4 regions of the Sphaerisporangium rhizosphaerae genome follow, and region 1 is predicted to be linked to each of the others. Evidence: riboswitches for the same ligand, from Rfam matches in the RefSeq annotation. Region 1 holds a riboswitch; each other region holds the start of a gene.
The links. A riboswitch is a leader RNA that binds a small molecule or an ion and turns the genes downstream of it on or off. The one in region 1 is predicted to bind cyclic di-AMP.

Region 2: linked by a shared signal. The riboswitch ahead of ACFQSB_RS13475 (CHAP domain-containing protein) and the one ahead of ACFQSB_RS35920 (glycoside hydrolase family 25 protein) in region 1 are both predicted to bind cyclic di-AMP.
Region 3: linked by a shared signal. The riboswitch ahead of ACFQSB_RS17605 (C40 family peptidase) and the one ahead of ACFQSB_RS35920 (glycoside hydrolase family 25 protein) in region 1 are both predicted to bind cyclic di-AMP.
Region 4: linked by a shared signal. The riboswitch ahead of ACFQSB_RS32805 (hypothetical protein) and the one ahead of ACFQSB_RS35920 (glycoside hydrolase family 25 protein) in region 1 are both predicted to bind cyclic di-AMP.

The regions. Positions count from the first base shown of each region.
Region 1 is NZ_JBHTCG010000041.1:49,209-56,645, forward strand. It holds gene ACFQSB_RS35910 (TIGR03086 family metal-binding protein) at 1-421, opposite strand, end outside; gene ACFQSB_RS35915 (TetR/AcrR family transcriptional regulator) at 507-1,184, shown strand; cyclic di-AMP (ydaO/yuaA leader) riboswitch at 1,461-1,607, shown strand; gene ACFQSB_RS35920 (glycoside hydrolase family 25 protein) at 1,618-2,367, shown strand; gene ACFQSB_RS35925 (Ppx/GppA family phosphatase) at 2,458-3,390, shown strand; gene ACFQSB_RS35930 (hypothetical protein) at 3,550-4,152, shown strand; gene ACFQSB_RS35935 (5-methyltetrahydropteroyltriglutamate--homocysteine S-methyltransferase) at 4,180-5,298, shown strand; gene ACFQSB_RS35940 (SDR family NAD(P)-dependent oxidoreductase) at 5,431-6,237, opposite strand; gene ACFQSB_RS35945 (AAA family ATPase) at 6,413-7,437, opposite strand, start outside.
Region 2 is NZ_JBHTCG010000007.1:277,274-284,710, forward strand. It holds gene ACFQSB_RS13470 (ABC transporter substrate-binding protein) at 76-1,413, opposite strand; gene ACFQSB_RS13475 (CHAP domain-containing protein) at 1,973-2,680, opposite strand; cyclic di-AMP (ydaO/yuaA leader) riboswitch at 2,693-2,842, opposite strand; gene ACFQSB_RS13480 (hypothetical protein) at 3,349-4,335, shown strand; gene ACFQSB_RS13485 (DUF6716 putative glycosyltransferase) at 4,350-5,543, shown strand; gene ACFQSB_RS13490 (endo-1,4-beta-xylanase) at 5,712-6,803, shown strand; gene ACFQSB_RS13495 (polysialyltransferase family glycosyltransferase) at 6,800-7,437, opposite strand, start outside.
Region 3 is NZ_JBHTCG010000010.1:177,362-184,798, reverse strand. It holds gene ACFQSB_RS17615 (RDD family protein) at 1-167, opposite strand, end outside; gene ACFQSB_RS17610 (amino-acid N-acetyltransferase) at 283-828, opposite strand; cyclic di-AMP (ydaO/yuaA leader) riboswitch at 1,210-1,405, shown strand; gene ACFQSB_RS17605 (C40 family peptidase) at 1,537-2,487, shown strand; gene ACFQSB_RS17600 (helix-turn-helix domain-containing protein) at 2,580-2,744, opposite strand; gene ACFQSB_RS17595 (type III pantothenate kinase) at 3,334-4,116, opposite strand; gene ACFQSB_RS17590 (L-aspartate oxidase) at 4,116-6,668, opposite strand; gene panC (pantoate--beta-alanine ligase) at 6,733-7,437, opposite strand, start outside.
Region 4 is NZ_JBHTCG010000033.1:30,968-38,404, reverse strand. It holds gene ACFQSB_RS32830 (dipeptide ABC transporter ATP-binding protein) at 1-1,267, opposite strand, end outside; gene ACFQSB_RS32825 (ABC transporter permease) at 1,264-2,112, opposite strand; gene ACFQSB_RS32820 (ABC transporter permease) at 2,109-3,062, opposite strand; gene ACFQSB_RS32815 (ABC transporter substrate-binding protein) at 3,074-4,672, opposite strand; tRNA gene ACFQSB_RS32810 (tRNA-Lys) at 4,830-4,906, opposite strand; gene ACFQSB_RS32805 (hypothetical protein) at 5,047-5,622, opposite strand; cyclic di-AMP (ydaO/yuaA leader) riboswitch at 5,960-6,099, opposite strand; gene ACFQSB_RS32800 (OsmC family protein) at 6,925-7,323, opposite strand; gene ACFQSB_RS32795 (hypothetical protein) at 7,354-7,437, opposite strand, start outside.

The DNA of each region.
Region 1 (7,437 bases):
GCGACGGACGGCCGGTGGCGACCGCGATGTCCCAGGCGTGCACGGCGGCGTCCAGCGCGGCGGCGCCGACGGCGACCTCGGCGGGCAGCGCGCCCTGCGGCAGCGGCGTCGGTACGGCCTCCGCGCCGGGCGCCACGGTGGCGAATCCCCGTGCCGCGACCTCCAGGGCGCTTTCGAGCAGGTCCTTCGGGGCGCCGGGGGCCTGCGCCGCCGGGGCGAACGGGTTCTCCTTCGGGCCGCCGGCACCGGTGATCGCGGCGGCGTAGGCGCGCTGGTCGCCGGCGGCGTGCCGCAGCACCTGCGCCACGTTCCACTGCTCGCACGGGGTCTTGGCGGCCCAGTCGGCCTCGGCGGCCTCGGCGATGGTCGTGCGCAGCGCGTTGTGGGCCTGCTCAAGCAGCGACCAAGACGTGGTGGTCATGCGAAACCTCCGAGTTGAAGCGGAACGGATCGTTCTGTTCAAACTATATCGGAACGGAGCCTTCCGTTCAAGCTAGAATGGACGCATGGAGCCCACGACAGCAGGCATGAGGGGACGCAAGGCCGAGGCCGCCCGCAACGACCGCACGATCCTCGACGCCGCGCGAGCGGTGTTCGTCGCCGACCCCAAAGCGCCGATCTCGGCGGTGGCGCACGAGGCGGGCGTCGGCGTCGGCGCCCTGTACCGGCGCTACGCCGGCAAGGAGGAGCTGCTGCGCACCCTCTGCGAGGACGGCCTGCGCCGGTTCACGGCGATCGCCGAGTCCGCGCTGGCGAGCGACGGCGACGCGTGGGAGGCCTTCGCCACGTTCCTGCGCGAGGTCGTCGACTCCGACGTGCACTCGCTGACCGTGCACCTGGCCGGCACGTTCACCCCTACGCGGGAGATGCACGAGCTGGCCGCGCACGCCGGCTCGCTCTCCGGGCGCGTCGTGGACCGGGCCAAGGCCGCCGGCGCGCTACGGCCGGACGTGGTCGCCGAGGACATTCCGATGATCTTCGACCAGATCACCGCGGTCCGTGCCGGCGACGCCGATCGCACCGCCGTGCTGCGCCACCGCTATCTGACCCTGCTGCTGGACGGGCTGCGCGCCGGCGCGCCGGCCACCCCGCTGCCCGCCTCCGCGCCGACCGGCGAGGAGCTCGGACGGCGCTGGCGGCACGCCGAGTCATCCCGCTCCTCGCAGCCCCCGCCCCGCCGCTGACCGGATCCTCGGGTGCGCCTCTGGCCCGCCGGGACCGGGACGCCTGACCGGGTCGTTTCCGGCCGGATGCGCTTCCTCGGGGTGATCACGTCGGGGGAGGCCGGTCGTGTCCGCCCGCGTGACGCCGACGGCGCGTACTTTGTCGCATTTGTGCTCTTTTGATGTGGTATGTACCTTGTTGGGAAGCGGTATGCGTGCCGATGGTCCCACGCCGTCGTGCCCGTTGCCGTCCGTTGCCCACATCGCGCGTACCCGGCGGGACGGCGTCCCGCCGCGGAGACACGCCCGCCTCATCCACACCTCGCGGAACCGGGGACCCCCTTCGCGGAGTGAATCGGAGCACCGGCCCTCGAAGGGACGGACCCACAGGGCACTTCCGCCCGAACCCATCAGCCGACCCGGTAGGCGCGTGGAAGCAAGGAGCGAGCCCTTCATGCCCATCGACCGGCTTTCCTCGATCTTCTCCCACCTCAAGAACCGGCTGGACCTGTCCGGCGCGCGCCTCTACTCCGCCATGGCGGGGGTGATCGTGGCCGTGCTCGCCATCGTGGCGGCCGTCGTGGTGACCGGCCCGGCGGACGCCGCCCCCAGCAGCGCCTCCTCGGAGCGCCCCTACGGTCAGGACGTGTCCGCCTACGAGTCCGACCACGACTGGAACGCCAGCCAGGCGCAGTTCGGCATCATCAAGGCCACCGAGGGCCTGACCTTCCGCGACTCCGCGTTCGCCCGCCACTGGGCCGAACTCGGCAAGAAGGGCATCGTGCGCGGCGCCTACCACTACGGTCACCCCGGCAACGACCCCATCGCCGAGGCCGACCACTTCCTGTCGGTGGTGGACGCCCAGCCCGCCGAGACCGGCGACCTGCTCGTGCTGGACCTGGAGACCAGCGACGGCCGGTCGGTCGCGCAGGTCAACGCCTGGGCCAAGACCTGGCTGGCCCACGTGAAGGACGAGACCGGCGTCACCCCGCTGTTCTACAGCGGCTGGAACTTCGCCGACACCTACGGCCACGGCCTGGCCGAGTACCCCTTGTGGGTGGCCTACTACGGCAGGGAAAAGGGCGACGTCACCCCGCCCGCCGACTGGAAGAGCTGGGCGATCCACCAGTACACCGACGTCCCCATCGACCAGAACGTCTCCGCGCTGACCACCGGCCAGTTGCGCGCGCTCGGCCGCCCCTGAGCGACGGCGCCTCGGCGGAACCGGCAGGACCGGCAGGACCGGCAGGACCGGGAGGATCTCCCGGGCGGGCGCGGGTAGTAGCGTCTGCTCATGCGACTCGGCGTTCTCGACATCGGCTCGAACACGGTGCACCTGCTGGTGGTGGACGCCCACAGGGGCGCGCAGCCGCTGCCCGCCTACTCGCACAAGGTCGAGTTGCGGCTGGCCGAGCACCTGCACGACGGCGACGTCCTGTCCCCCGAGGGTGAGCGCGAGCTGCGCCGCTTCGTCGAGGACTCGCTGCGCATCGCCGAGGACAAGGGGGTGGAGGACATCATGGCCTTCGCCACCTCGGCCGTGCGGGAGGCCGCCAACGGCGAGGAGGTCCTGGACCGCCTGCGGGCCGCCACCGAGATCGACGTGCAGGTGCTGTCCGGGCAGGACGAGGCGCGGCTGACGTTCCTGGCGGTGCGGCGCTGGTTCGGCTGGTCCTCCGGGCGGCTGCTGGTCCTGGACATCGGCGGCGGCTCCCTGGAGATCGCCTCCGGCATGGAGGAGGAGCCCGACGTGGCGATCTCGCTCCCGCTGGGCGCCGGGCGGATGACCCGCCAGTGGTTCACCGGCGCCCCGCCCCCCGCCGAGGAGGTGCGTGGCATGCGCCGGCAGGTGCGCGCGCAGATCGGCAGGGTGGTGGGCGATGTGGTGAAGTACGGGCACGCCGACCACGCGGTCGCCACGTCCAAGACCTTCAAGCAGCTCGCGCGCATCGCCGGCGCCGCGCCCTCCAGCGAGGGGTCCTATGTGAAGCGGGTGCTGCGCCAGGATGACCTCTCCCACTGGACCGGGCGCCTGGCCACGATGGACAACGCCCAGCGGGCCGGCCTGCCGGGCGTCTCCGCCGGTCGCGCCCCGCAACTGCTCGCCGGGGCGATCGTGGCCGACGCGACGATGGACCTGTTCGAGGTCCCCGAGGTGGAGATCTGCCCGTGGGCCCTGCGCGAAGGGGTGATCCTGCGCCGCCTGGACACCATGCCCGGCGCCTGAGGTCCGCGATCACGGCCGCCGGGGTCACCGTGCCCGGCCGTGTGCGCGATCGCTCCGCGCACACGGGAGAATCGATACGTCCACCTGCGTGATGAAACGTGTGACCATGCCCGTCCCGGGCACGGTGTCCACCGCGGCGGCACAAAAGGAGGAACGGCGATGATGGCGCTCATCGGAGCGGTCTACACGCTGCTGGTCGTCCTGGCGCTGATGGGACTCGCTCTGGTGCTGATCGCCGTGATGGGGCTGATCTCGCTGGCGCTGCTCGCCTCGACCACCAGCCCCGAGCCCGAACTGGGCGCCGACGGCCGCCCGGTCCCCCGCACCCCGGCCGCCGCCCCCGAGCCGTCCGAGACCCCCGAGCCGTCCAAGGCTCCCCGCCCGTCCGACACCCCTGCGCCCTCCGAGGCTCCCACGCCGTCCGACGCCGCTCCCAGGCCGTCGAAGGCTTCTGGGCCGTCCAAGGCTCCCCGGCCCTCCGCGATTACTGAGCCGTCCGAGGCTCCGAGGCCGGCCAAGGCCCCTGAGCCGCCCGCCCGCGGTCCGGTGCCCGGCGTCCCCGGGCGCGGCGCCGGGGGAGGGGGGACGACGCCGGACGCCGGAGCCGGCAGGACGGGGCGGGAGGGCGGGCAGCGGCTGTTGTGGCCGTTCGGGATGCCCCGGCCGGGATGGGTGCCGCACGGAGTGGCCTACGCGCGCGACGCATGGCTTTATCCGCTCCGTCGCTACGGCGAAACCGCTCAAAAGCTGATAGGACGGTAGTCGCGCTAGATCATCTGGAGGATCGCCATGCGGACAAGACCCCCATTCCGCGCCGACCATGTCGGCAGCCTGCTCCGTCCCGCCGCCCTGCTGGAGGCGCGCGAGGCCTTCGCCGCCGGCGCCATCCCCGCCGAGCGGCTCAGAGAGGTCGAGGACGAGGCGATCCGCGAGGTGGTGCGGGCCCAGGAGGAGGTGGGCCTGCGCTCGGCGACCGACGGCGAGTTCCGCCGGGCGTCCTGGCACATGGACTTCATCTACCGGCTCGGCGGCATCGGCCAGGCCGCCGACGAGCGCATCAACGTGCAGTTCCGCAACGAGCAGGGGGTCATCGAGTTCGCCCCCGCCGCGCTGCGCGTCCACGACCGGGTGCGCCTGGACGAGACGATCTTCGGCGACGACTTCGCGTTCCTGCGCCAGCAGGCGACCACGGCCACCCCCAAGCTGACCATCCCCTCGCCCAACATGGTCCACTACCGCGGCGGGCGCGCCTCCGTCGACCCGGCGGTGTACGGCGACATGGAGGCGTTCTGGAGCGACCTCAGCGCCGCCTACGCCGAGGAGGTCCGCCGGCTGGCCGCGCTCGGCTGCACCTACCTGCAGTTCGACGACACCAGCCTCGCCTACCTCAACGACCCCTCGCAGCGCGCCGAGATCGCCGAGCGCGGGGACGACGCCGAGCACCTGCATTTGCGGTACATCAAGCAGATCAACGACGCCCTCGCCGGCAAGCCCGAAGGGCTGTCGGTCACCACGCACATGTGCCGCGGCAACTTCCGCTCCTCGTGGGTGGCCTCGGGCGGCTACGACTTCGTGGCCGAGGCCCTGTTCGGCGAGCTGGCCGTGGACGGCTTCTTCCTGGAGTTCGACGACGAGCGCTCGGGCGGGTTCGAGCCGCTGCGGTTCGTGCCCAAGGGCAAGGCGGTGGTCCTCGGCCTGGTCACCACCAAGCGCGGCGCGCTGGAGTCGAAGGACGACCTGAAGCGGCGGGTCGAGGAGGCGGCCAAGTACATCGACGCCGACCAGCTCTGCCTGTCGCCGCAGTGCGGGTTCTCCTCGACGGTGGAGGGCAACTCCCTGACCAGGGAGGAGCAGTTCGCCAAGCTCCGCCTGATCGTGGAGACCGCCGAGGAGATCTGGGGCTCCTGACCGCCCCGGCGGCCGCGAACGGCCGGCGCCCGCGACGGACGCCGGCCGCGTCTCCCACCGCCTGGTCCGCCGCGTGTGCCGGCCGCCCGCGTCGGCGGCCCGCGTCGGCCGCCCGCCGGGACGGCGGGGAGGTCACAGCTCCTTGAGGAAGCCGCCGTCCACCGCGAAGTCGGCGCCGGTGGTGCTCGCCGAGCGCGGGGAGGCCAGCAGCGCCACCATGTCGGCGACCTCCCGCGGCTCGACGAGCCGGCCGGTGACCAGCTTCATCATCTGCGGCGCGACGGTGTCCATCACGGTGTCGCGGTCGGTGCCGGCCTGCGCGGCGATGATGTCGGCCGCGCCGCCCTCCTCGGTCCACCACGCGGTGCGCACCGGCCCGGGGGAGACGGTGTTCACCCGGACGCCCCGCGGGCCGTACTCCTCCGACAACGCCTTGGTCAGCGTGTTGAGCCCCGCCTTGGCCGCGTTGTAGTCCACGTTCATCGGCGCCGGCTGGCGGGCGCCGCCGGAGGAGACGGTGACGATCGCGCCGCCGCCCCGGGCGACCAGATGCGGGATCGCCGCCCGGATGGCCCTGACCGCCGCGAACAGGTTGAACTCGAACATCTCCCGCCAGTCGGCGTCGGTCGGCCCCTCGAAGGAGAAGCGCGGCAGGCGGGCGCCGGGGGGCGGGCCGCCGGCGTTGTTGACCAGGATGTCCAGTCCGCCGAACCGTTCGACGGCATGGGCGACCACCTGCGCGGGAGCGCCGGGGTCCATCAGGTCGGCCGCGACGTGCGCGAGGCGGGGCCCGGCCAGCTCCTCCAGCTCCGGGCCGCTCTTGCGGGAGGCGGCCACGACGCGGGCCCCCTCCTCCAGCAGGACGCGGACGACCGCCAGGCCGATCCCCTTGGAGGCGCCGGTGACGACGGCGACCTTGCCGGAAAGCTGCAGATCCACGATGAGATTCCCTTCGTCGGTGTGACGCCCACGAAGGTAGTTCGAACGCCCGTGCGAGGACCGGCGGCGATCGGCCCTGTCATGCGAGCGGCTTCCGGACCTCGCGTTCGCGCCGGAGGCGGCGGGCGCCGGCGCGCCGCCCGCCCACGCAGGGCCGCCCATTCACGCAGGGCCGTCAGCGGAGCGGGGCCGCCTCCACCCGGTGCTTCGACAGGTGGGCGAGCACGGCCTGGTTGGCCTCCCAGCCGTCGGGGAACTTCACCGGCACGTTGAGCTGCACCGTCTCGGCGGAGGGATGGGCGTCCAGCAGTTCGGGGATGCCCGCGCGGGCGACGACGACGCACGCGTGCCGGTGCCGCGAGGTCAGCACGCACAGCCGTCCGGACTCCAGGTGGAAGGCGGTGGCGTCCCTGCGTCCCGACAGCGGGTGCAGGATGATCGTGACGTCGTACTCGCGGCCCTGCAGCCGGTTGGCGGTGTCCACGGTGACGCCCTCGGGCAGGCCCGCCGCCTGGATCGCCGCCACCTGGTCGCGGTGGGCGGCGCCGACGGCGACCCGGTCGGGGGTCACCGGCCGCTCGCCGCGCTCGGAGAAGGCGACCGGCGCGCGTTGCAGCAGCCGGGTGGCCAGCACGGCCACCGCCTGGACGGCCTCGGCGTCGGTGCGCACCGTGTGCCGGCTCGGCAGCTCGTACAGCGCCCACCCCGACCGCGCCGCCTCCTCCAGAGCGTGGTCGTAGGCGGTGCGCATGCCGTCGGCGGTGTACGCCAGCCGCCGTTCGCCGGGCGCGGTGCCCGCCCGGAATCCGGTGAACGGGTAGAACGCCTCCGACACCACCGGCGCCGCCGAGGCGGGCAGCCGCCAGGACACCGGCAGCCGGTGCACCGGCAGGTCCGGGTTGTGCCGCAGCAGCACCGCCACCGCGCTCTGCAACGGGTCCCAGGACAGCCCGGCCCAGCGCTCGCCGTCCACGACCGAGAACGGGTCGAGCTGGCCGGGGTCGCCGACGAACAGCGCCCGCTCGAACAGCCCGGCGACGCGCAGCAGCTTGTCCGAGCGCATCTGGTAGGCCTCGTCCACGATCGCCCACGGCCAGGTGCGCCCGCCCGCCCAGGCCCACTTGTCCGCCGTGGCGACCACGACGGCCGGGTCGCCGAGGTCGGGCAGTTTCGTGCCGATGGCCGCCTTGCCCTCGACGC
Region 2 (7,437 bases), on a different contig from region 1:
CACGCCGCTCACTACGGCAGGTCACCGGTTCGCCGGGGCGGTGAGCCCCGGCGAACCGGTGAGGACCGGGGAGGATCAGCCCGCCGCCTTCTGGCCCGCCTCGACGAACTTCTGCCAGGCCTGGGCCACGGGCACCGAGCCCTGCTCCATGCCGTTGAGGACCTGCTCCACCTCGCGCTTGACCTGCGCGTGCTTCTCACCGAGGAAGATCGGCTGAAGCGACTTGATGGACGGCCCGAAGATCTTGCCGATGGGCGCGTTGTTGAAGTACTCGTTGTTCACGCTCTGGAGCTCGGGGTTGTCCTGCGCCGGGATGGTGCTGGGCAGGTTGCCGCCCTCCTTGAACGCCATGAGCTGGGCGTCGGGGCTGGTCAGGTAGCTGGCCAGCTCGGCGGCCTCCTTCGGGTGCTTGGACTGCTTGGGCACCGCGAGCCAGGAGCCGCCCCAGTTGCCGCCGCCGCCGGGCACGGTCGCGACGTCCCACTTGCCCTTGAACTTGTCACCGGCGTTGCCCGAGACCACGCCGAGCATCCAGCCGGGGCAGCCCAGGGTCGCGAACTGCGACTTGACGAAGCCGGTGTTCCAGCCGTCGGTGAAGTTCTGCAGCTTGGCGGTCAGGCCGTCCTGGCTGATCTTCGTGGCGAGGTCGAACGCGGACTTGACGGCCGGGTTCTTGTCCACGATGAGCTGCTGGTTCTTGTCGAAGTAGGTGACGTTGCCGTTCTTGGCGGCCTCCTGCGCCAGCACCACGTTGTAGATGGTGTTGATGCTGTCGACGAACTTGGCGTCCTTGACCTTGGACTGGAACTGCTGGCCGGCCTTGATGAAGTCCTCCCAGCCGCCGCTCCACAGCTTGCCGACCTCGTCGCGGTCGGTGGGAAGCCCGGCCTGCTTGAACAGGTCGGAGCGGTAGCAGATGCTCATGCCGCCGACGTCGGTGCCGAGGGCGAACAGCTTGCCCTCGGTGTTGATGCCGTTCTCCCACTTCCAGGCGGGGAAGTCGGCCTGGCGGCTCTGCAGGCCGTACTGGCCGAGGTCGGTGAAGAACTGGGGACGGGCCTTGGCCAGACCCATGCCGCCCTCGTCGATGCCGACGACGTCGCCGGCGCCGGTGCCCGACTGCAGCCACTGCAGCATCTGCGGCCAGTAGACGTTCTCAAAGCTGTCGGTGAGGTTGTTGTACTTCACCTGAACGTTGGGGTGATCGCTGTTCCACTTGGCGACCGCGGCCTTGTAGCCGAAGTTGGTCCCGCCGCCGAAGGTCTGCAGCGTAAGGGTGATCTTCTCGGCCGCGGCCGAGGACGAGCCACCGGTGCTGGTGTTCCCGCCGTCCCCGCCGGAGCTGCACGCGGCGGTGATGCCGAGTGCGACCGTCATCACCGATGCGACCGCGAGTGTCTTCCCGCGGCGCATATTGTTCATCATTCCGGACCCCTCTCAGGTGGTTGCCCGATCTTTGGGAGGTGCATCGAGGGCCGGCCCCGACAGTCGGGCCCACGATGGCTGGATCCCTCAGTCGTGATCTCGCGGGGGTGAGCCTGCGAGCGATATTTGGGAGCGCTCCCACGAAGGGTCCCCGACGGGCAATGCTGGCGTCAATATGCCGAAACCTAACTGTTACTCCTGGGGCGGTTAGCGCTGAGAAAACCGTAGAGTAGCCCCCATAAGGCCCTTTCGCAGCATTGGGAGCGCTCCCACCGCTTCGGCACAGTCGGGCGCAAATCATCCATGCGCCACGGCGCACGGGCTTCGCCGGGCTCCCTGGCCACCGCGCGCGGGCTCCGCCGAGGTCCTGGGGGCGCGGCGCGCGGGCTGCGCGGCGTTCCGGCCGGCCCGCCGGAGCGATGGGAACGAGCGCCGGCGCCGCGCGGCCGGGGGAGTGGGCCGGCCGTGCGGCGCCGGGAGGCGTCCTTCGCGGGGAGGCGGGCGGGACGCCGCGGAAAGGTGGAACGAGGGCGGCGGGCCGCCGAGGTCAGGCGGCGTAGCCGGGGTAGCCGTATCCGACGATCTGCGAGGCCGGCCTGGTGCGGATCTCGACCCTGCCGCCGTCGGTGTTGCCCTCGACGGTGCGGATGGTGCCGTCGCCGTTGTCCTTGATGACGAAGCCGACGTGCTCGATGCCGTCGATGCTCTTGTCGCCGTTGAAGGAGAAGAACACGACCGCGCCGGGCTTGGGCGTGGTGCCCCAGCGGTCCCGCGCGGCGAACCACTTGGCGTGGGCGACGGTGTAGGCGTCGGCGCCGACGGTGTCCTGCAGGCCCATCTGCGCGCCCACCCAGGAGACGAACATGTCGCACCAGGCGGCGTCGGCGTAGTCGGCGATCGTGCCGCTGTCGCGCGCCACGGTCTCCCTGGCGCGCGGGGAGCTCATGTACCAGGCGTGGAACTTGGTGCCGCCGCCGCTGCCGTTCTCGCTGATGCCGACCTGCTTCTCGGCCAGTGCCAGCAACTGCTCGGCGGAGACCTGCCGGGACGGCAGCCCCGCCTTCGCCGCCTCCTGCCGCGCGACGGCGACGATGCCGCTCTTGGGAGAGGCGGCGTCGGCCTGGGGAGAGGAGTCGGCGTTCGCCGCAAGGGCGGTGCCGGTGACAACCTGGGCGAGCACGAGCCCGCCGAACGCGACGGCCTTCAACTGGTTCTTCGGGGCATCCAGAAGCCGATGTACGGTCGTGACGAACATGGACAAGCTGAGACTCCTTCTTCCTGCCGCCTACCGGGTTAGCTGACGGGTTCGGACGTGAAGGTTCGTCCTACGGGCGCGTCCGTGGGCGGGCGCGCCTGATTCACCCCAAGAAGGTGGGTCCCCGGCTCCGCGTGGGCGCGGACTCGACGGAGGCGCGTGACGGTGGGAGAGGGGTCTCTCCGCAGAGGACCGGCCGCGCCGGGCGATATCGACGGCACGGGCGGGTCGCTCAGAGAAGCGGTCTCCCGTGCCGGGATTCCTCCGAGAGTAATACATCGGACAAACCACATGCAAGTGGGACAAAGCTCTCGTCCGTTCTGGCCTTCTCATGGCAAAGCCAGGCACGCGGCCCGGCGAGAATGCGCGTCGGGCGCGGTTGACCTGCCGCGACGCGGGTAAGGTGCCGCCGATCCGGGCCCCGCGGGCGCGGACACGCCTCCCGGGGGCGTCCGGGCCCAGTGATACTCGGAGCCTGCGACGCCTCCTGTGTCAAGTGGGGCCCGCGTTGCTCCTGTGACTCCTGGGAGCCGCCCGCATCCGACAACGGCCGGGCCGCCGTCGGCCGCCGTTCATCGTCTGTTCCCTATTACGTAGGGTCGCGGGGCTAGGTTGCATGCGTCGTGAACGTGTCAATGCCCGGCGTGGAGAGGAACGGTCGAAGCCGCGTGCGGGAGCAGGGGTCGGCCGTCGCCTGGGTGGAGTCTCCGCTCCAGTTGCTGTGCGCGGTCGAGGCGCGGCACGCGGGGCTGATCGGGCCGGACACCCGCGTGGTGACCCGCGGCAGGCTGCCCGGCCTGCGCGTCACCCGCGCCGAGCTGGACGCGCTGGAACTGCCGGCCGGGCTGAGCATCCAGGCCGCCGATCAGGGCATGCCCCGTCCCGGCCGCCGCGACGCCTGGGTCCTCGGGGACGCCTTCTCCGGCAGGATGCAGCTCACCTCGCTGACGGCCTTCCCCACCCGCATGGTCATCGTCGACGACGGCCTGGCCACCATCCGCCTGCTGGAGCTGCTGACCGCGGGCCTGGCCACCCCTCTGCTGCGCGCCCGCGCCGCGGCCAAGCCGTCCCGCCTGGTCCTGGGCGTCGCCGCGGGGATCCGCCTGCGCGCCGCGGCGAGGGCCGGACGGCTCACCGTCTTCACCGCCCTGCCCGTCCCCGCCGCCCTGGCCGACGCCGTGCGCGGGCTCGGGGCCGAGCTGGTCACCCACGACTTCGCCTGGCTGCGCTCCCAGCCGGTGGTCGCCCACCCCCGGCCCCGCGAGAACACGGTGGTCCTCGGCACCTCGCTGGTGCGCAACGGGCTGATCCACCGCGACCGCTACCTGTCCTGGCTGTTCGCCCTCGAAGGGCCCCTGGCCTACTACCCGCACCGCAGGGAGGACCCCGGCGACCTGGCCGCGGTCCGCGACCACCCCGGGGTCACCGTGTACGACGCCGGGGCGCCGGTCGAGATGACCCTGCGCGACCTGCGCCCCGGCCAGCGCGTTCTCAGCCTGCCGTCCACGGCCGTCACCTCGCTGCGCGTGCTGCTCGCCGCCCGAGGGGTGCCCGTCCAGACCGTGGAGGTGCCCGACGACTGGTGGACTCCCTCCGCGTCGGTCTCCCTCCGATCGCATCTCCAGATGTTCGCGCACGAAAGGGCTTCTCCTTGAGCCGGGTTCTCGCTGTGGCCGATTCGGACTCGTATCTGAAATGGGCGGCGGGTCTTCTCGACCAGCTACCGGCCGGTTGGACATCGACGCTGGCCGTCGTGCGCACGCCGATCGTGCCGTCCCCGGCCCAGATCACCGCCGCCGTCAGCGGCACCCGCTCCGGCGCGGCCGAGCCGCCCGCCGTGGTGTCGGCGCGGGCGCTGCGCCGCATCGCCGAACGCGACCGGCCCGACGCCATCCTGCTGGCCTGCACGGGACCGGTGGTCGACGTGCTGGCCGGCGACGTGTTCGGCGGGCTCTCGCCGCGGCCGGTGCTGGTGTCGGGGCTGCCGGGCATCTCCATCCCCGCCACGGAGAAGGCCTGGCTGTACCGCGGGGCCTGCGACCTGTTCGTCGTGCACAGCGGCAGGGAGGTGGAGGAGTTCGGCCGCATCGGCAGGGAACTGGGCGCCACCGGGTCGATGGCCCTGGCCCGCCTGCCCTACCTGGACCATCGGACGGCCGGCGGCGGGACGGGCGACCGCCTGGTGTTCGCCACCCAGGCCAAGGTGCCCAAGCGGCGCGAGGACCGCGAGAGCATCCTGCTGGCCCTCGCCCGGCTGGCCGAGGCCCGTCCGGGCCTGGACGTCGTGGTCAAGCTGCGCGCCCTTGAGAACGAGCGCCAGACCCACAACGAGCGCTACCACTACGAGCGCCTGTGGCGGTCGCTGGCCGAATCCGGCGCGGTGCGTCCCGGCTCGGTGCGCTTCGCCGCCGGCGCCATGCACGAGCACCTGGCCGCCGCGGCGGGATTCGTGACGGTCAGCTCCACCGCGGCCCTGGAGGCGATCGCCGGCCGCGTCCCGCTGCTGGTCCTTTCGGACTTCGGGGTCAGCGCCGAGATGATCAACCTGGTGTTCGAGGACAGCGGGTGCCTGGGCACCCTGGAAGACCTGGCGCGCGGCGACCTGCGGCACCCGACGGCCGCCTGGTGCGACGCCAACTACTTCCACGACCCGGCCACCAGCGACTGGGTGGCCAGGCTCGGCTCCCTGATCGCCGAGGCGCGCGCGGGGCGGCTCGCCCCGGTGCGGCCGCTGCTCACCGGACCCGAGCACGCGGCCGCCCGGCGGCGGGCCCGCCTGCGGGTGGAGGTGCCGCCGAACGTGCTGCGCGCCGGTTACCGCGCGAGCCGCCGCGTGCGCCGCTACCTCAAGGCGCTGGGCTGAACACCGGACGGGACGGCGTGAAACTTTCGCGCCGCCCCGTCCGCATCAGTGGTGGCATGGGCGCTGCGGCCCCCGTCCGCGCTGCGGAACATGACGCGCCACGTTGACAACTCCCGGCGTCCGGTCACAATCAGTGACGTCAACGCCCCTGGTGACGGGAGGACGGTCATGGCGGGAAATCCCGGGTCGGAGGTCGCCATGCGCCGCTCCCTCGCGCGCGCGGCGATCGCCGCCTTCGCGGTCATCGGCGCGGTGGCCTCACCACCGCTGACGGCGGCCCCGGCAGGCGCCGCGGCCGCCACGCTGGGAGGGGCGGCCGCGGCCACCGGCCGCTACTTCGGCGCGGCCGTCGGCGCCTCCCATCTCGGCGAGGCGCCCTACGCGGCCGTGCTCGACCGGGAGTTCACCTCCGTGACGCCCGAGAACGAGATGCACTGGGACGCGGTGGAACCGGTGCGCGGCCAGTTCAACTTCACGCCGGCCGACGCCATCGTCGCCCACGCCCAGAGCAAGGGCATGCGAGTGCGCGGGCACAGCCTGGTCGACTCCCCGCACACGGCCTGGACGGGCAACCTGCTGACCGCCCAGGACACCTACCAGGCGCTCACCGCCCACATCGCCGCGGTGGCCGGCCACTTCCGAGGGAAGATCCACAGCTGGGACGTGGTGAACGAGGCGTTCGCCGACTCGGGTGGCGTGCGCCCCGGCCTGTTCCAGCGGCGCCTCGGCGACTCCTACATCGAGACGGCCTTCCGGGCCGCCCGCGCCGCCGACCCGGCCGCCCGGCTGTGCCTCAACGACTACGGCATCGAGGATCCGGCGGCCGCCAAGACCCGCGGCGTGCTGGCCATGGTCAAGGACTTCAAGACGCGGGGCGTGCCGATCGACTGCGTCGGGCTGGAGTCGCACTTCACCGCGACGACGCCGGTGCCGGCCGGGTACGCCCAGACCATCGCCCAGTTCGCGGCGCTCGGTGTGGAGGTCCAGATCACCGAGCTGGACATCGAGGGCTCGGGCGCCGCCCAGGCCCAGGCCTACGGCAGGGCGGTCACCGCCTGCGTGTCGGTGCCGCGCTGCACCGGCGTCACCGTGTGGGGGGTGACCGACAGGTACTCCTGGCGCAGTGGCGGCACGCCCCTGCCTTTCGACCGCGACTACAACAAGAAGCAGGCGTATTACTCCGCGCTGTCCGCCTTCGCCATTTGCGGGGCCCCGGCGGCCGCGGCCGATGGCGCGGTGGCGGCCGCCCGGCGCTGCTAGCGGGACAGGGCGCGGCGCAGGCGCGAGAGGGGACGGGACTTGGCCGGTTCGGGCGCGGGCAGCAGGCCGACCGAGGCCAGCCGCCGGTTCTTGAAGTAGCGGGCCTGCGGGCCGTTGGCCTCGATGTAGCGGGCCGCGGCCTCGCGCAGCGCCGGGTAGTGCTCGCTCTGCATGCAGAAGCCCACCGCCTCCACCAGCGCGCGCAGGTCGCTCCGATCGCCGGTCGGCGGCTCGGTGATCGAGCCGTCCGGCGCCAGGCGCGGCACGGTGGCGTCGACGATCGTCACCGGGATTCGGTTGCTGTTCTCGTAGGGCGCCAGCCGCTCCAGCACCAGCTCGCAGCCCATGGTCGCGATCGGCAGGCCGAACAGCCGGCGCGCGGTCATCAGAGCGGTGGAGAAGCATCCGACCACCAGTCGCGGGCGCAACGCCAGGAAGCACACCTCGGCCGGCACGGTGTCGCCGGCCACGCACAGGTCGACCCCGAGCTCCCGCGCGACCGCGCGCAGCAGGCGGGCGTGGTGGCCGCCCGCCGCCGGGTGCGGCTTGAACAGCACGCTGCGGTGGCCGCGCGCGGCGAGGGCGCGCAGCATCCCGGCGTGCAGCTCGGCCTCCTCCTCGGCGGTGACGATGT
Region 3 (7,437 bases), on a different contig from region 1:
CCCTGCTGGGGGTAGGCGGAGTGCTCCGAGGCCGGCTGGGGACGGTGGACGACGGTCACCTCCGGATCGATGCCCGGGGGGTTCTGCTGCCCATATTGCGGAGAGCCGGTTGACGAATGACCCTCGTCCGGCTCGTCGCGTGGGTACGGCGGCTGTCCGGTGCTCACCGTGTCACCTCACTTCGGCTTCGCACGTGGCCTCTGTCAGGCGCACGTGCCGTGGTGTTGCCAAGGTAGCGACAGCGGGATCAACAGTCACCTTTCCATTCCGTCACCCCGAAGGTCAGGATCGCGGGTTCACATGCAGCAACATCCGCGTGTTGCCCAGGGTGTTCGGCTTGACGTGCTCCAGGTCGAGGAACTCGGCGACGCCCTCGTCGTAGGAGTCGAGGAGTTCGGCGTAGACCTCGGGGGAGACCGGCGTGCCCTGGATGGGGACGAAACCGTGCCTGCCGAAGAACTCGACCTCGAAGGTCAGGCAGAAGACCCGCTGGACCTCCAGCCGGCGGGCGGCGTCGATGAGCGCCGCGACGATCATGTGGCCGATGCCCATGCCGCGGCAGCCGGCGTCGACGGCGACCGTGCGGATCTCCGCCAGATCCTCCCAGAGCACGTGGAGCGCGCCGCAGCCCACGACCATGCCGTCTCGCTCGGCCACCCAGAACTCCTGGACGTCCTCGTACAGGGTCACGGTCGACTTGCGCAGCAGGCGCGGCCCGTCGCCGGAGTAGGTGTCGACCAATTTCCTGATCGTCCGCACGTCGGAGGTGCGGGCCCGCCGGACGGCGGGCGCGCCCTCGGCGGACGGGCGCTGCGCGGCCTGCCTCATGACGCGTCAGCGTATCCGCCCACCGGCGGGGCGGCGTTCGACGCCGTGCCGAGACCCCCCGATAACGGACTGTCCGAAATACCTGCCAATTCGCGCCGCCATCACGGAGCGTGATCCGGCGCACGCGGTCGGTGCGCGCCGCGGGAAGGTCTGGGAGCGTGGCGCGCGAGATGCTCTTTGACCTGCGGCTTTTCTTCGAGCCCCTGCCCCTGGGCCGGGTAACCGCAGCTCGGAACGGGTGCGGGACGTCCACCGGCGTGATCTTTCCGTGACGCGCCGGTTGTGGAACCTCAACAGAATTCGCAGTTCTGGTTGAGCAGGAACCTGAACTGGACTAATGTCCAGCGTCAATGTCGGTCGTCGTTCCGCGGCGACCGCACCGCCTAATTCCCGCCCCATCCGAACGGCGGGAAACCGGGGACCCAAAGGTGGGTCCGGGGGAGGTCCCCCGGCGACCCGCCACCCCTGGGGTGAATCCGAGAGGGAGGCATCGCGATCCTCCATGGTCACGTGCTCGGTAGGGCTGCTCCGGCCCGAACCCGTCAGCTAACCCGGTAGGCGTCCGAGGAGAGGAGCTTTTTGGTGCAGCCTAGGCGCACGCCTGGAAAGAGCGCGGGCAGGCACGCCCGCGGGCGAGAACGCGGTGCCCATTCCCGCTTCGGGAGCGCCTCCGGTGCATCCTCGCGCCTTCCCCGCCGCATCGCGCTGGTGACCGCCGCGCTGATGGCCGTGACCTTCGGCTCGCCGCTGGTGTCCGCGACGGCCGAGCCCAAGCCCAGCCTCAACGACCTGAAGAACCAGGTCGAGCACCTCTACAACCAGATCGAGTCGCTCACCGAGCAGTACAACGGCCAGAAGGAGCGCCTCAAGCAGGCGCAGCGGTCGGCCGAGCTCGCCAAGAAGACCCTCTCCAAGAGCGAGTCGGACCTGGAGGCCAAGCGCGCCAGAGCCGGCATGTACGCCCAGGACGCCTACATGACCGGCGGTCTCGGCTCGCCGCTGACCCTCGCCATGTCCGGCGACCCCGACGCCTACCTCGACCGCGTGGCCACGACCTACGCCCTGCAGCTGCAGCAGGGCGAGGAGGTCGCCCAGATCGGCAAGGCGATGGCGACCGCCGAGCGCGCCAAGGCCGGCGCCAAGGCCCGCGAGGCCGAGGTCAAGAAGCTCGTCTCCGACCTGTCCTCCCAGCGTGACAAGATCCGCGGCCTGGTCGCCAAGACCGAGGGCAGCCTGTTCAAGCGCGCGCTGTCGCAGGCCGGCGGGTACGGCCGCGCCACCAGGATCGAGATCCCGATCCCGGGCGAGGGCAAGGCCGCCCAGGCCGCCAAGTGGGCGCTGACGCAGCAGCTCAAGCCGTACGTGTGGGGTGCCGCGGGGCCGAGCACCTTCGACTGCTCCGGCCTGGTCCTGTGGGCCTACCAGAAGGTCGGCATCAGCCTGCCGCACTACACCGGCGACCAGTGGACCGCGGGGACCCACATCTCCCGCGAGGACCTGCGCCCCGGCGACCTGGTCTTCTTCTACAGCGACCTGCACCACGTCGGCATCTACATCGGCGGCGGCATGATGGTGCACGCACCGCGCACCGGCGATGTCGTGCGGGTGGTCCCGCTCGGCAACCGCCCGTTCGCCGGCGGCGTGCGCATCGCCGACTAGCGCCACGGCGCGCACGCCGGACGAGGCGGCCGTCGGTACGGTGACGCCGCCTCGCGCCGGGACGAGGTACCCCTGCCTCGGACGGTGCGACCTCAGATGAGGCGGCGCCGCGCCGCCCAGGCCACGGCCTCGATGGCCGTGGCGACGCCTATGCGGTCGCAGATGCCGCGCAGGCGGCGTCGTACGGTGCGGCCGCTCACGTCGAGCCTGCGTCCCACTCTGTCGACGGTCACGCCCTTGGCCAGTTCGGCGAGCAAGAGAAGATCATCGTCGCTCAGTCCCACACCGTCTGATCCCGAAGGAATGTCATTCCCTCGGGAAACCAGATCCGGATACGCCATCGGGTGTCCTCCCCCACGACGAACTCGGCAACATACTGAATGCTTCGGCCCGCCCCGTCAGGAACGTTAAACGCCGCGTTGAAAGGTCGTCAAGCACTGACCTCGATACCCATGACGTTTGTGATTGACATACCAGTGCATATGTGAACTACTCGTGACATGTCCCCGCACCTCCCGGTCCGGGGGGACATCGGCGATGATCATGGCCGTGGGCCGCATGATCCGCCATGGAAGACCATCGCGGCGCTGGTGGAGGCCCGGTTCCACGCGGGACGCCTCGCGGGCGCCCCGGCTCGGAGATATACGGTCGACACGCTATACGCCGAATTCGACCTGCGAAACCAGTACGCTTTCTGACTTTCTTCCGCCGGTCACGCCCGTGGGCGTAACACTCCGGCCACCCACGATTTGCCGTGGCGGATCACCGAGCCACGTCGTATTCGACGCGCGCCCCCTCCACGTCCCCGATATGGATCTCCCCGCCGCTTGATCGCGCGGGGCGCGCTCAGGCGGTGTTGCGGTTGTAGATCAGGCGCAGCCCGATGAGCGTCAGCCAGGGCTCGTGGACGTCTATCGAACGGGCCTCGTTCACCACCAGCGCGGCCATCGACCCGGTGGCCACGACGGTCACGTCGTCGGGGTCGGACGCGAGCTCGGGCGCCATGCGCTCGACGATGCCGTCCACCTGGCCGGCGAAACCGTAGATGATGCCCGCCTGCAGGGCTTCGACGGTGTTCTTGGCGATCACCGAGCGTGGGCGCACCAGCTCGACCTTGTGGAGCTGGGCCCCCGCGGCGGCCAGGGCGTCCACCGAGATCTCGATGCCGGGGGCGGTGACCGCGCCGACGTACTCGCCCTTGGCCGACACCGCGTCGAAGGAGGTGGCGGTGCCGAAGTCGACGATGATGCACGGCCCCCCGTACAGCGTGACGGCGGCGAGCGCGTTGACGATGCGGTCGCTGCCGACCTCCTTGGGGTTGTCCATGCGCACCGGCACCCCGGTGCGCACGCCCGGCTCCACGATGACGGCGGTCACGTCGCCGTAGTAGCGCCGGCACATCTCGCGCATCTCGTTCAGCACGGAGGGGACCGTCGAGCAGATGGCGATGCCGCCGATGTCGGCGTCCTTGAGCAGGGGGCTCTGACCGAGCAGCCCCTGCAGGACGACCGCGATCTCGTCGGCGGTGCGCCTGGCGTCGGTGGCCAGGCGCCAGTGCTCGATGACCTCCTCGCCCTCGAAGAGGCCGAGCACCGTGTGAGTGTTGCCGACGTCGATCGTGAGCAGCATCAAGCCCCCCGAAGGTCCAAAGCGATGTCCAGTGCGGGCGCCGAATGGGTCAGCGACCCCACAGCAAGGTAGTCAACACCGGTTTCGGCCACCTCACGAGCCGATTCCAGGCGGAGTCCGCCGCTGGACTCCAGCCGGGCCCTGCCGCCCACCAGGGCCACGGCGCGGGTCAGCTCCTCCACGGTGAAGTTGTCCAGCAGGATCTCCTCCGCTCCCTCGGCCAGCACCGGCTCGATCTGGTCCAGGCGGTCGACCTCCACCTCGATCGGCAGCTCCGGATAGGCCTGCCGGACGGCGCGGAACGCCTCGGCGACCCCGCCGGCCGCCACCACGTGATTGTCCTTGATCAAGGCCGCGTCCGACAGGGACATCCGATGATTGACCCCGCCGCCGCACCGCACGGCGTACTTCTCCAGCGCCCTGAGGCCGGGGAGGGTCTTGCGGCTGTCGCGGACCCGCGTGCCGGTGCCGCTCACCGCCTCGACCCAGCGGTGGGTCAGCGTGGCGATGCCCGACAGGTGGGTGAGCAGGTTGAGCGCGGTCCGCTCGGCGGTGAGCACGTCGCGCACAGGTCCGACGACGGTCATCAGCACGTCGCCGCGCGCGACGCGCTCGCCGTCCTTGACGTGACGCTCCACGGTCAGGCGGCCCTGGGAGGCGCCGTGGAAGACCGCCTGGGCGACCGCGAGACCGGCGACCACCCCGTCGGCCCTGGCCACCAGGTCGCCCACCGCCGCCTGGTCCGCGGGGACCGTGGCGATGGTCGTCACGTCGCCCTCCTCGGTGAGGTCCTCGGCGAGGGCGGCGCCGATCACGGCCATGACCCGCGCCGGGTCCAGGCCCGCCTCCGCCAGGTCGGCCTCGAGCTGCTGCGGCAGGCCGGCCGCCCGGTCGTCGTGGTGCTCGGCATAGCTCATGGTCAGTCCCTCCTCGGCCAGGGTCACGTCGAGATGTCCCAGCCACCAGGCGTCGTCGCGTTCGGGGAAGTCCTCCCGCCAGTGCGAGCCGCGCGTCTCCTCGCGGGCCCGGGCGGCCGCCACCACGGCGCTCGCCACGGTGAGCAGGTTCGTGGCCTCCCACGCCTCGGTGCACGGCTCGACGGCGACCGGGGTCCAGCGGGCGTCCAGCAGGCCGTGGCCCACCTCCGCCAGGCTGCGCCCGCTGCGCAGCACCCCTGCGCCGGCGCTCATGCGGCTCTGCACCCGCGGCCGGACCCGGGGGTCCACCAGGCCGGCGGCGCGGCCGTCGTCGACCGGCTCGCCCGGGGCCCGCCGCCGCGGGGAGGCGAGGTCGGCCGCGATGCGCTCGGCGAAGACCAGCCCTTCCAGCAGGGAGTTGGAGGCGAGCCGGTTGGCCCCGTGCACCCCTGTGCAGGCCGCCTCGCCGCAGGCGGACAGGCCGGGGACGCTGGTGCGTCCGCGCAGGTCGGTGTGGACGCCGCCGCTGGCGTAGTGCGCGGCGGGCGCGACGGGGATGGGCTCGCGGGCCGGGTCGATGCCGTGCTCCAGGCACACCGCGTAGATCGTCGGGAAGCGGGTGCGCCACTTGTCCTCGCCGAAGTGCCGGGCGTCCAGGCGCACGTGGCTCGCGCCGCTCTCCAGCATGCGGCGCATGATCGCCTTGGCGACGACGTCGCGGGGCGCCAGCTCGGCCAGCTCGTGCACGTCCACCATGAAGCGCTCCCCGGCCTCGTCGAGCAGGACGGCGCCCTCGCCGCGCACCGCCTCGGAGATGAGCGGCTGCTGGCCGGTGGAGTCCTCGCCGAGCCAAAGGACGGTCGGGTGGAACTGCACGAACTCCAGGTCGCGGACGACGGCGCCGGCCCGCAACGCCAGGGCCACCCCGTCGCCGGTGGACACCATGGGGTTGGTCGTGGCGGCGTACACCTGGCCCATGCCGCCGGTGGCCAGCACGACGGCGCCCGCGCGCACCGCGCCGACGCCGTCCCTGGCGCCCTCGCCCATGACGTGCAGCGTGACCCCGCAGGCGGCGCCGGAGGCGTCCTTGAGCAGGTCGAGCACCAGGGCGTGCTCGATGATCTCGATGCGGCCGCCCTCGGCGGCGCCGGCGCGGACCGCCTCGACCAGGGCGCGCTGCACCTCGGCGCCGGTGGCGTCCCCGCCCGCGTGGACGATGCGGTCGCGGCGGTGGCCGCCCTCCCGGGTGAGCTGGAGCCCGCCGCCGGGCTCCCGGTCGAACCGGGCCCCGTGCGCCATCAGCCGCCGCAGCGCGCCCGGTCCCTCGGTCACCAGCGCCTGGACGGCCCGGGCGTCGCACAGCCCCACACCGGCGATGAGCGTGTCGCTGAGGTGCTCGGACCAGGAGTCGGCCGGGTCCAGGACGGCGGCGATGCCGCCCTGCGCCCAGCGGGTGGACCCGGCCGACAGCACGTCTTTGGTGACGACGAGCACGCGCGCGTCGGGGGCCAGCTCGGCGTACCGCAGCGCCACGGTCAGACCGGCGATGCCCGAGCCGACGACGACGACATCGGCGGAGACCGTCCAGCCGGGCTCGGGCGCGGTCAACCGGCGGGGAATGGGCGGATGGGTCATGGGGGCTCCCTTATTTCGTCTATATGACGATAAGGCATCCCGCCGCACCCCCGCCACGCGGGGCTCACATAACAGGGGACAGGGTGAGCACCGCGTTGTCGATGAGGCGGGTGGTGCCCACCTTCGCGGCGACCGCGAGGATCGCCTCGCCCCGGTGGTCCTCGGCCACGGCGGTGAACGTCGCCGGGTCGACCAGGCTCAGGTAGTCCAGCAGCAGCGGCGGGTCGGCGCGGGCGGCCTCGTCCAGCACCGCGTGCGCGGCGTGCAGGATGTCCTTGGGCCGGGTGTGCCGGGTGCCCTCGCGCAGCGCCCGCGACAGCGCCAGGGCCGTGGCCCGGTCGGCCGGCGACAGGTAGCGGTTGCGGCTGGACAGGGCCAGCCCGTCCGGCTCCCGCACGGTGGGAGCCCCGACGACCTCGACCGGGACGTTCAGATCGGCCACCATCCGGCGGATCATCGCCAGTTGCTGGGCGTCCTTCTGCCCGAAGACGGCCACGTCCGGCCGCACGAGGTTGAAGAGCTTGAGCACGACGGTGAGCACGCCGTCGAAGTGGCCCGGCCGGAAGGCGCCCTCGACGATCGTGCCCATCTGCCCCGCGGAGACGCCGACCTGGCGGTCGGGAAGGTAGATCTCGTCGGCCGCCGGGGCGAACACCAGGCCGGCGCCCTCGGCGGCGCACACCTCGAGGTCGGCGTCGAACGTGCGCGGGTAGCGCGAGAAGTCCTCGTGCGGGCCGAACTGCAACGGGTTGACGAAGACGCTGACCGC
Region 4 (7,437 bases), on a different contig from region 1:
GCTCCCGCCCGTCGAGCCGGATGGTCCCGCTCCCCTCCGGACCGAGGCCGACGACGGCTCGCGCCAGCGTCGTCTTGCCGCTCCCCGACTCCCCGACCAGGCCGAGTACCTCGCCGTGCCCGATGGTGAGGTCGACGTCGCGCAGCACCGGGATCCCGGCATGGCGGCGGGTCAGCGCCCGGATCTCCAGCAACGGCCCGGCCACGCCGGGCCGCGCGGGTGCTCGGAGGTCGCCGGCCGGGTCCTGGCCCTCCTCGGCCGGGTCCAGCCGGCCGATCAGCTCGGCGGCGTGGTGACAGCGGACGGAGCGCCCTGTGTGCGCGTCGTGGACGCCGGCGGCCTCCAGCGCCGGACGACGTGCCCCGCATGTCTCGTCGGCGTGCGGGCAGCGGGGGGCGAAGGCGCACCCGGCACAGGCCTCTCCTGGTGCGGGGGGACGGCCCGGAATGGCGGCGAGCGGGCGATCACGCCACGTCCGGCCGAATCGGGGGACCGCGGCGATCAGGGCGGCGGTATAGGGGTGCCGAGGCGTGGCCAGGACCTCCGCCGCGGGGCCCTGCTCGATCAGGCGGCCCGCGTAGAGCACGCCGACGCGGTCGCACAGCCGCCCGACCATGGCCAGGTCGTGGCTGATGAGGACGATGGCGGCGGCGAGGTCGGCCCGTAGCGCCCCGATCAGGCCGAGGATCTCCTGCCGCACCGTCGCGTCCAGACCCGTGGTGGGCTCGTCGAGGATCAGCAGGCGGGGCCGGGCCGCCAGGGCGGCCGCGATGACCACGCGCTGCTGCTGCCCGCCCGAAAGCTGGTGCGGGTAGCGCCGGGCGATGGCCGCGGGGTCGGGCAGCATGACCCGCTCGAGCAGCCGCGTCGCCTCCCGCCTCGCCTCTGCGCGGGTGCGCCCCTGCAACCTGAGCGCCTCGGCGAGCTGCGCGCCGATCCGCATCGTCGGGTCCAGCGCACTCCCGGCCTCCTGGTGGACGACCGCCAGCGAACTCCCCCGCCAGCGGCGCAGGCCGCCGGCGGTCAGGCCGAGCACGTCGGTCCCGTCCACCTCCACCCGGCCGCCGGTGATCGAGCCGCCGCGGGGCAGGTAGCGGCCGAGGGCGCGGCCCAGCGTGGTCTTGCCGCAGCCCGACTCGCCCACCAGTCCGTAGGTCTCGCCCGCCGCGACCTCGAAGGACACCCCGGAGACCGCCTCGACCCGGTCGCGCGCGGTCTCGTAGGCCACGCTCAGCCCTTCGACCCGCAGGCCGCTCTGTGGTCTCACCGAGCCTCCCGGCGGTGGCGAAGGGCGTCGGCGACCAGCGCCGTCGCCACCACGAGCGAGGCGATGGCCAGCGCGGGGGCGAGCACGGTCCAGGGGGCCGGTTGCAGCCAGGTCCGGTTGTCCGACACCGACGCCCCCCACTCCGGCGAGCCCGGTGGCTGGCCGAGCCCCAGGAAGGACAGCGTCGCCGCCGCGAAGATCGCGTCGCCGAACCGGGAGGTCGCCTCCACCAGCACCGTCGGGGCGAGGTTGGGGAGGATCTCGCGGAGCATCAGCGACCGGCGGCGCTCGCCCCGCAGCCGGGCCGCCTCGACGTAGGCCTTCTCCCGCTCGACCAGCGTCGCGGCCCGCACGCTGCGGGCCACGATCGTGGTGAACGACGCGGCGATGACCAGCACCACCACCGTCGTCGACCGGCCCGCCAGCGCCACGAACAGCACGACCGCGATGATCGTCGGGAACACCACGACCGCGTCGAGCGCCCGCATGGTGATCTCGTCCGCCAGCCCGCCCATGGTGCCCGCGACCAGCCCGATCACCGTTCCGGCCAGGGTGCCGAGGCCGGTCGCGAGCGGCGCCACGGAAAGCACCGGACGCGCCCCGGCGAGCATCCGCGAGAAGGTGTCGCGGCCGAACTGGTCGGTGCCCAGCCAGTGCCCGGCCTGCGGCGGCGTGAAGCGCCGCAGCGGGTCCTGCAGGTCGGGGTCGTAGGGGACCAGGTGCGGCCAGAGCAGCGCGACCGCCACCCAGGCGAGGATGATCGACCCGCCGATGGCCAGCGCCACCCGGGACCGCCCCGCGATGCGGGCGCGGCGCGCGGCGCCCGTCAGTGCCAGGCCGGTCATGAGGCGGACCCCAGCCGGACGCGCGGGTCGAGCAGGCGGTAGACCAGGTCGGCCCCGAGGAAGATGAGCATGTAGAGGCAACCGAGCACCATCGCGGTGGTCTGCAGGGTCGGCAGGTCCTTGTCGACGGCCGACCGGAGCAGCAGCGCCCCTATCCCGGGATAGTTGAACAGCAGCTCGACCGTGACCAGGCTGCCCAGCAGGAACTGCAGCTGCACGCCGAGGGCGCTGGTCGCCGGAATCGTGGCGTTGCGCAGCACGTGCCGGCGCACCACCTGCACGCGCGTGAGGCCGCGCAACTCCGCCGCGCGGGCGTACGGGCTCTCCACGGCGGTCACGGTGCTCGCGCGGACGTGGCGGGCGACGTACCCGGTGCACAGCAGGACGAGCGAGAGCGCCGGCATGAGCAGGTGAGCGAGGGCCTGCACCAGGGTTGCTCCGGGCGGTATCTGGGCGGACGCGGGGAACCAGCGCAGTCTCACCGCGAACACCACCAGCAGGACCACCCCGGTGACGAACTCCGGCGTCGCGCCGAACGCCAGGCCCGCGACGCTGATCACCCGGTCCGCCGGGCGGTCGTGGTGAACCCCCGCGACCAGGCCGAGCGTCACCGCCACCGGCACCAGCAGCGCGAAGGCCAGCAGCGCCAGCAGCAGCGAGGCGCCGAGCCGGCCGAGGACCAGGTCGCGCACGGGGACGCGGAGGGTGGAGGAGTCGCCCCACTGCCCGGTGAGGAAGCCGTGCAGCCAGTCGGCGTACCGGACCGCGAGCGGCCGGTCGAGCCCGAGCTGGGCGCGCAGGTCGCGCACCGCGGCCTCGCTCGCCTCACGACCCAGGATGGTGCGGGCCACGTCTCCGGGGATCAGCTCGGTGGCCGTGAAGACGAGCACGGACACCACCAGCAGCGTGAGCGGGATCGCCGCGAGCCGCCGCAGCAGGAATCGCCTCATCGCGGGCCGCCCTAGATCCGGGACACCGACGTGAAGTCGACGTAGCTGGAGGGATGCGCCTGGATCCCGGCGAATCCGCCGTTGAAGGCCCGGACGCTGCCGCCCCAGACGCTGATGATCACAGGGACGTCCTCGTACAGCGTCCTGGCGATGATCTCGGCCTGGGCCTTGCGCGCGGTGTCGGTGGTCGCCCCGTCGTAGGCGGTGGCGGCGGCGTCCAGCACCGGGTTGGCGTACTTGGACCCGTTCCACACCCCGCCGCTCTTCACCATCGGGATGATGAACTGGCTCGGCACCGCCCGCCCGGCCCAGCGCACCAGGGTGGCCGGGCTGAACAGCCAGGGCGTGTCCTTCTCCTGGTCGCCGCCGTAGAAGTCGGCGGAGGTGCGCTGGTCCAGCGTGACCTCGATGCCCACCTGCTTGAGCTGGTTCTGGATGATCAGGGCGTAGTCCTTGCCCGGCGGGTCGAAGGTCAGCGGGAAGGACAGCTTGGCCACTCCGGCGGCGGCGAGCAGCGACGCGACCTTGGCGGGGTCCTTGGCCCGCTGCGGGATGTCGGCCGGCGCCGCCGGAAACAGCGCGGCGAACAGGTGGTCGTTGGCGAGCGCTCCGACGCCGTCGTAGGTGGTGGCGTTCACGCCCGGCCGGTCCAGGGCGTACGCGACGGCCTGGCGGACCTCCTTCCTGTCGAACGGCGCCTGGTCCACGCGCAGCGTCAGGGCGGTGAACCCGGTGCCCTCCACCCGGTCGACGGTGATGTCCCCGACGCCCTTCAGCGGGTTCACCAGGGCGGGAATGCTGAGGAGCTGGGCGTCGACGTCGCCGCCCTGCAGCGCGAGCAGATCCGCCTGGTCATCGGCGTAGAACTTGACCTCCACGCCGTCCAGGTACGGCTTGCCCCGATCCCAGTACCTCGGATTGCGGGTGAAGGTGGCGCCCTTGGCCGGGTCGTAGGAGGCGAGCACGAACGGGCCGGTGCCGATGGGCTTGGCGGTGAAGTCGCCCGCGTAGTCCTTCTTGAGGATCAGGGCGTTGTAGTTTCCGGCCGACACCAGATAGGGGAAGTCGGAGAACGGCCGCTCCAGCGTGAACACGACCGTCCGGGGGTCCTTGACGCGCACGCCGCCCTGCGCGAGGACGGTGTCGAAGGCCGAGAGCGCGGCAGACTTGCTCTTCGGGTCGAGCAACCGGTCGAAGGACGCCTTGACGACCTCGGCGTCCAGCGGGGTGCCGTCGGAGAAGACCACGCCTTCGCGCAGGGTGAAGGACCAGATCTTGCCGCCGTCCTTGGCGGACCACGCCTCCGCCAGACGCGGGACCAGCTTGTAGTCCCTGTCCAGCCAGATCAGGTAGTCGGCGACGAGCTGGGCGATCGCGATCGCCGTTCCGTCGTACATGGTGACGGGGTCCACGGCCGTGGGCGGCGGGGACGACCCCGCGCGGAGCACTCCGCCGCGCTTGGGCGTGCTCGGGAGGGAGCCGGACGGCCCGGCGTTCACGCCGGTGCTCGTGCCCGCGCCGCCCGAGCAGGCGGCGACCAGGGCGAGCAGCCCGGCGGCTCCTGACCCGGCCAGAAAGCGGCGCCGGTCGAACGGGTTGTCGTTGACCATGCGGACCACTATCCGAAGGACGAATCATGATCGTCAAATGGCCGTTCAACTGGCTACCTCGAACCGACCGCAGCTCGCGCCGAGGTGACACAGGTCGGAAAACGACTGTGGGCACCCTCCCCATCGGGGAAGATGCCCAGGTCATCGGCGTTAACCGTGGTGCGCCGCCAGGGACTCGAACCCCGGACCCGCTGATTAAGAGTCAGCTGCTCTAACCAACTGAGCTAGCGGCGCGTTGACTACGGTGACTTTAGCAGTCCCGGCGAAGCTACGCACATCGGCGCCGGGGCGGCGTGCCGGTGCCAGGGGGAAGCACCGGCACGCCCATTTCCCGGGGGAAGCTCGTGGATAACCCGCAGGTGCGTGCGCGCGGGTCAGGGCGCGGAGGTGAGCGCCAGGGTCGGCTCGGCCGGGTCCTTGTCGTAGACGCCCCAGGCGCCGGCGGAGAACGGGACGGGCTCGTTCTTCTTGCCCGGGCCGCCGCCCCACTTGGTGATGACGTAGTCGACCTTGATGTGGCCGGCGCCGAAGCCGGTCACCATCAGGCTGGAGTCGCTGAAGTCGCCGCCGGTCAGCTCGGCGAAGGTCTTGCCGTCGATGTCGAGCATGACGCCGCTCTCGGAGGGGATGCCCGGGCCGCGGTCGCCGATGAAGAACGGCGCCTTCTTGCCGTTGTACATCACGTAACCCTCGGTGCCGAGCGGCCAGCACGGGCTGGCGAACAGGCCCTTCTGCATCGGCTTGCCGATGGCCGGCAGGCCCGTGTCACCGGCGCGGCCGGAGGAGTCGTCCCAGAAGTAGGAGGCGGTGGTGGAGCCCTTCAACATGACTCGCTGGGTGGTCGCCGCCGCGACGCCGTCCTTGCGCTCGGGCGAGTTGGCGTGGGCCGCGGTGGCCGTGCCGACCGTCGCCGTGCACATCATCGCGGCACCGATGATGCTCGAAACCACACGACTTTTGGGGGTGTTCGTGAAAAAAGACATGGGAGGTCAGGATCTTTCATCAGAAGACAAGGGACCCGGGCTCCGAATTCGGTCAAGAGGGTTCGGCGCCGGGAGAGGAAAGCGTTCTCTGAGGCACAAGCGGGTGGACAAGGGCATGGTCCATCGCTTGCGCGAGCGCTTTTCTTACGTGGGTCGTTCGGGCGGTGGCGCTGAACGGCCACCATGTCGCAAGGCTGCGAATCGCCCGGCCGGCTTCTACAAGCCGACTGCTGTGCCGCTTCTGACGGCGAGATCCGGGCCTAGGGTCGCCCGGAGGACGGAGTGGGGCGGTGTGTCCACTCGAGTCTCCTCTCCAACGACGTCTACCGGGTTAGCTGACGGGTTCGGGCGTGGAGTTCGCCCTACCGCTGACGCGGATTCACCCCGAAGAACGTGGGTCCCCGGCTCCCGCGGGCCAGGTTCAGGCCCTCGGGACTCGACGTTCGGGCGGCGGCCTTCCGGCTGAAGACCAGGTCACCGTCCGATCTGGTACAAGACGTTACCGGTCAAGTCAGGACAAAGCAAACGATGTTTGTACAAAGCATCAGAAGATCTACCTATCGTGCGGTAAGCCCCATATATCGGGCATTTTATGCGCCAGAGAAGGCCGACGAGGCTGACAGGCGATACCCGTGTTACTGCTGTGACCTGTGAGGGGCGCCACCGCCTGGGCAAAACCTTTCTTCCCCCAAGCTCCACCCCTCCCGGCAAAGCCGCCACAGGTAAACAACCCCTCATGGCCGACGGCCAAGGGGCGCCCGGGGAAGCAGCCCGAGGCGGGGCGAGAGCGTGGCCGCCCCGGCCCTAGGGTGCGGCAGAGGCGAGGAACGGCCCGAGGCTACGAAAGGGAGGAGCGGCCCGAGACGAGGCGGCCCCAGACGAGGCGGCCCCAGACGAGGCGGCCCCAGAGGGAGCGAGCTGAGGCGGGGCTGGGAGCGGGAAGCGGGGCGGGGGTGTAGGGAGGGCCGCGAAGTGGGGGTGGACATGAGTCGGGGCCGGACAGTCCCCCGCCTGTCCGGCCCCGACCACTTCACGGTCCAGCGCCGATGCCTTCCCCCAAACGCATCGGGCGGTCCCGCTGTTCGGACACGGTCCCCCACCGCGTCCTTATGGTGAAAGCTTCGCTGCGCCCGTCGGGCGCTGGTCGCATCCCCCTTGACCTGCCTTAACACTACATACCGGGGCCTGAGCTGCTCGTCATCGCACGGTATAGATTCGGTCTAAGTCACGGGCATGACCGGGTACGGGATGACCCGGCGGGGCGAGCGGCTATTCGGGGAGTTCGACGACGACCTCGGTGCCCTTCTGCAGCGACCGGCTGACGGTGCAGTGGCGCTCGTGCACCCGGTGGGCGACGGCGCGGAAGACCTCGTCCGCCTCGGGGTCGCCCTCGGGGAGCTCGACGTCGTAGGTGATCGTGACCGGGCCGAGCAGCGTGGGCTCGACCTTCTCGGCCTGGACCGTCATCGCCAGCCGTACGAGGCGGTGGCCGCGCTTGGCGGTGAGCGGCTCGACGGTCACGATGTTGCAGCCGCCCACCGCGGCGAGCAGCAGCTCGACCGGGGTGAAGACGCCTTCGTCGTCGCCACTGCCCATGACGATCTCCGCTCCGCGCCCGTTGCGGGCCACGAAGCCGTTCTCAGTACGCTCAACATTCACCGATGCCATGCCTGGAGCCTAGGAGCAGTCGGGGCGTCTTCAGGCGTCGGGGTGCTTGGACAGGTAGGAGAGGTAGACCGGCCGCAGCGCTTCGCCGAGCTCTCCCTCGCCGGAGGCCATGGC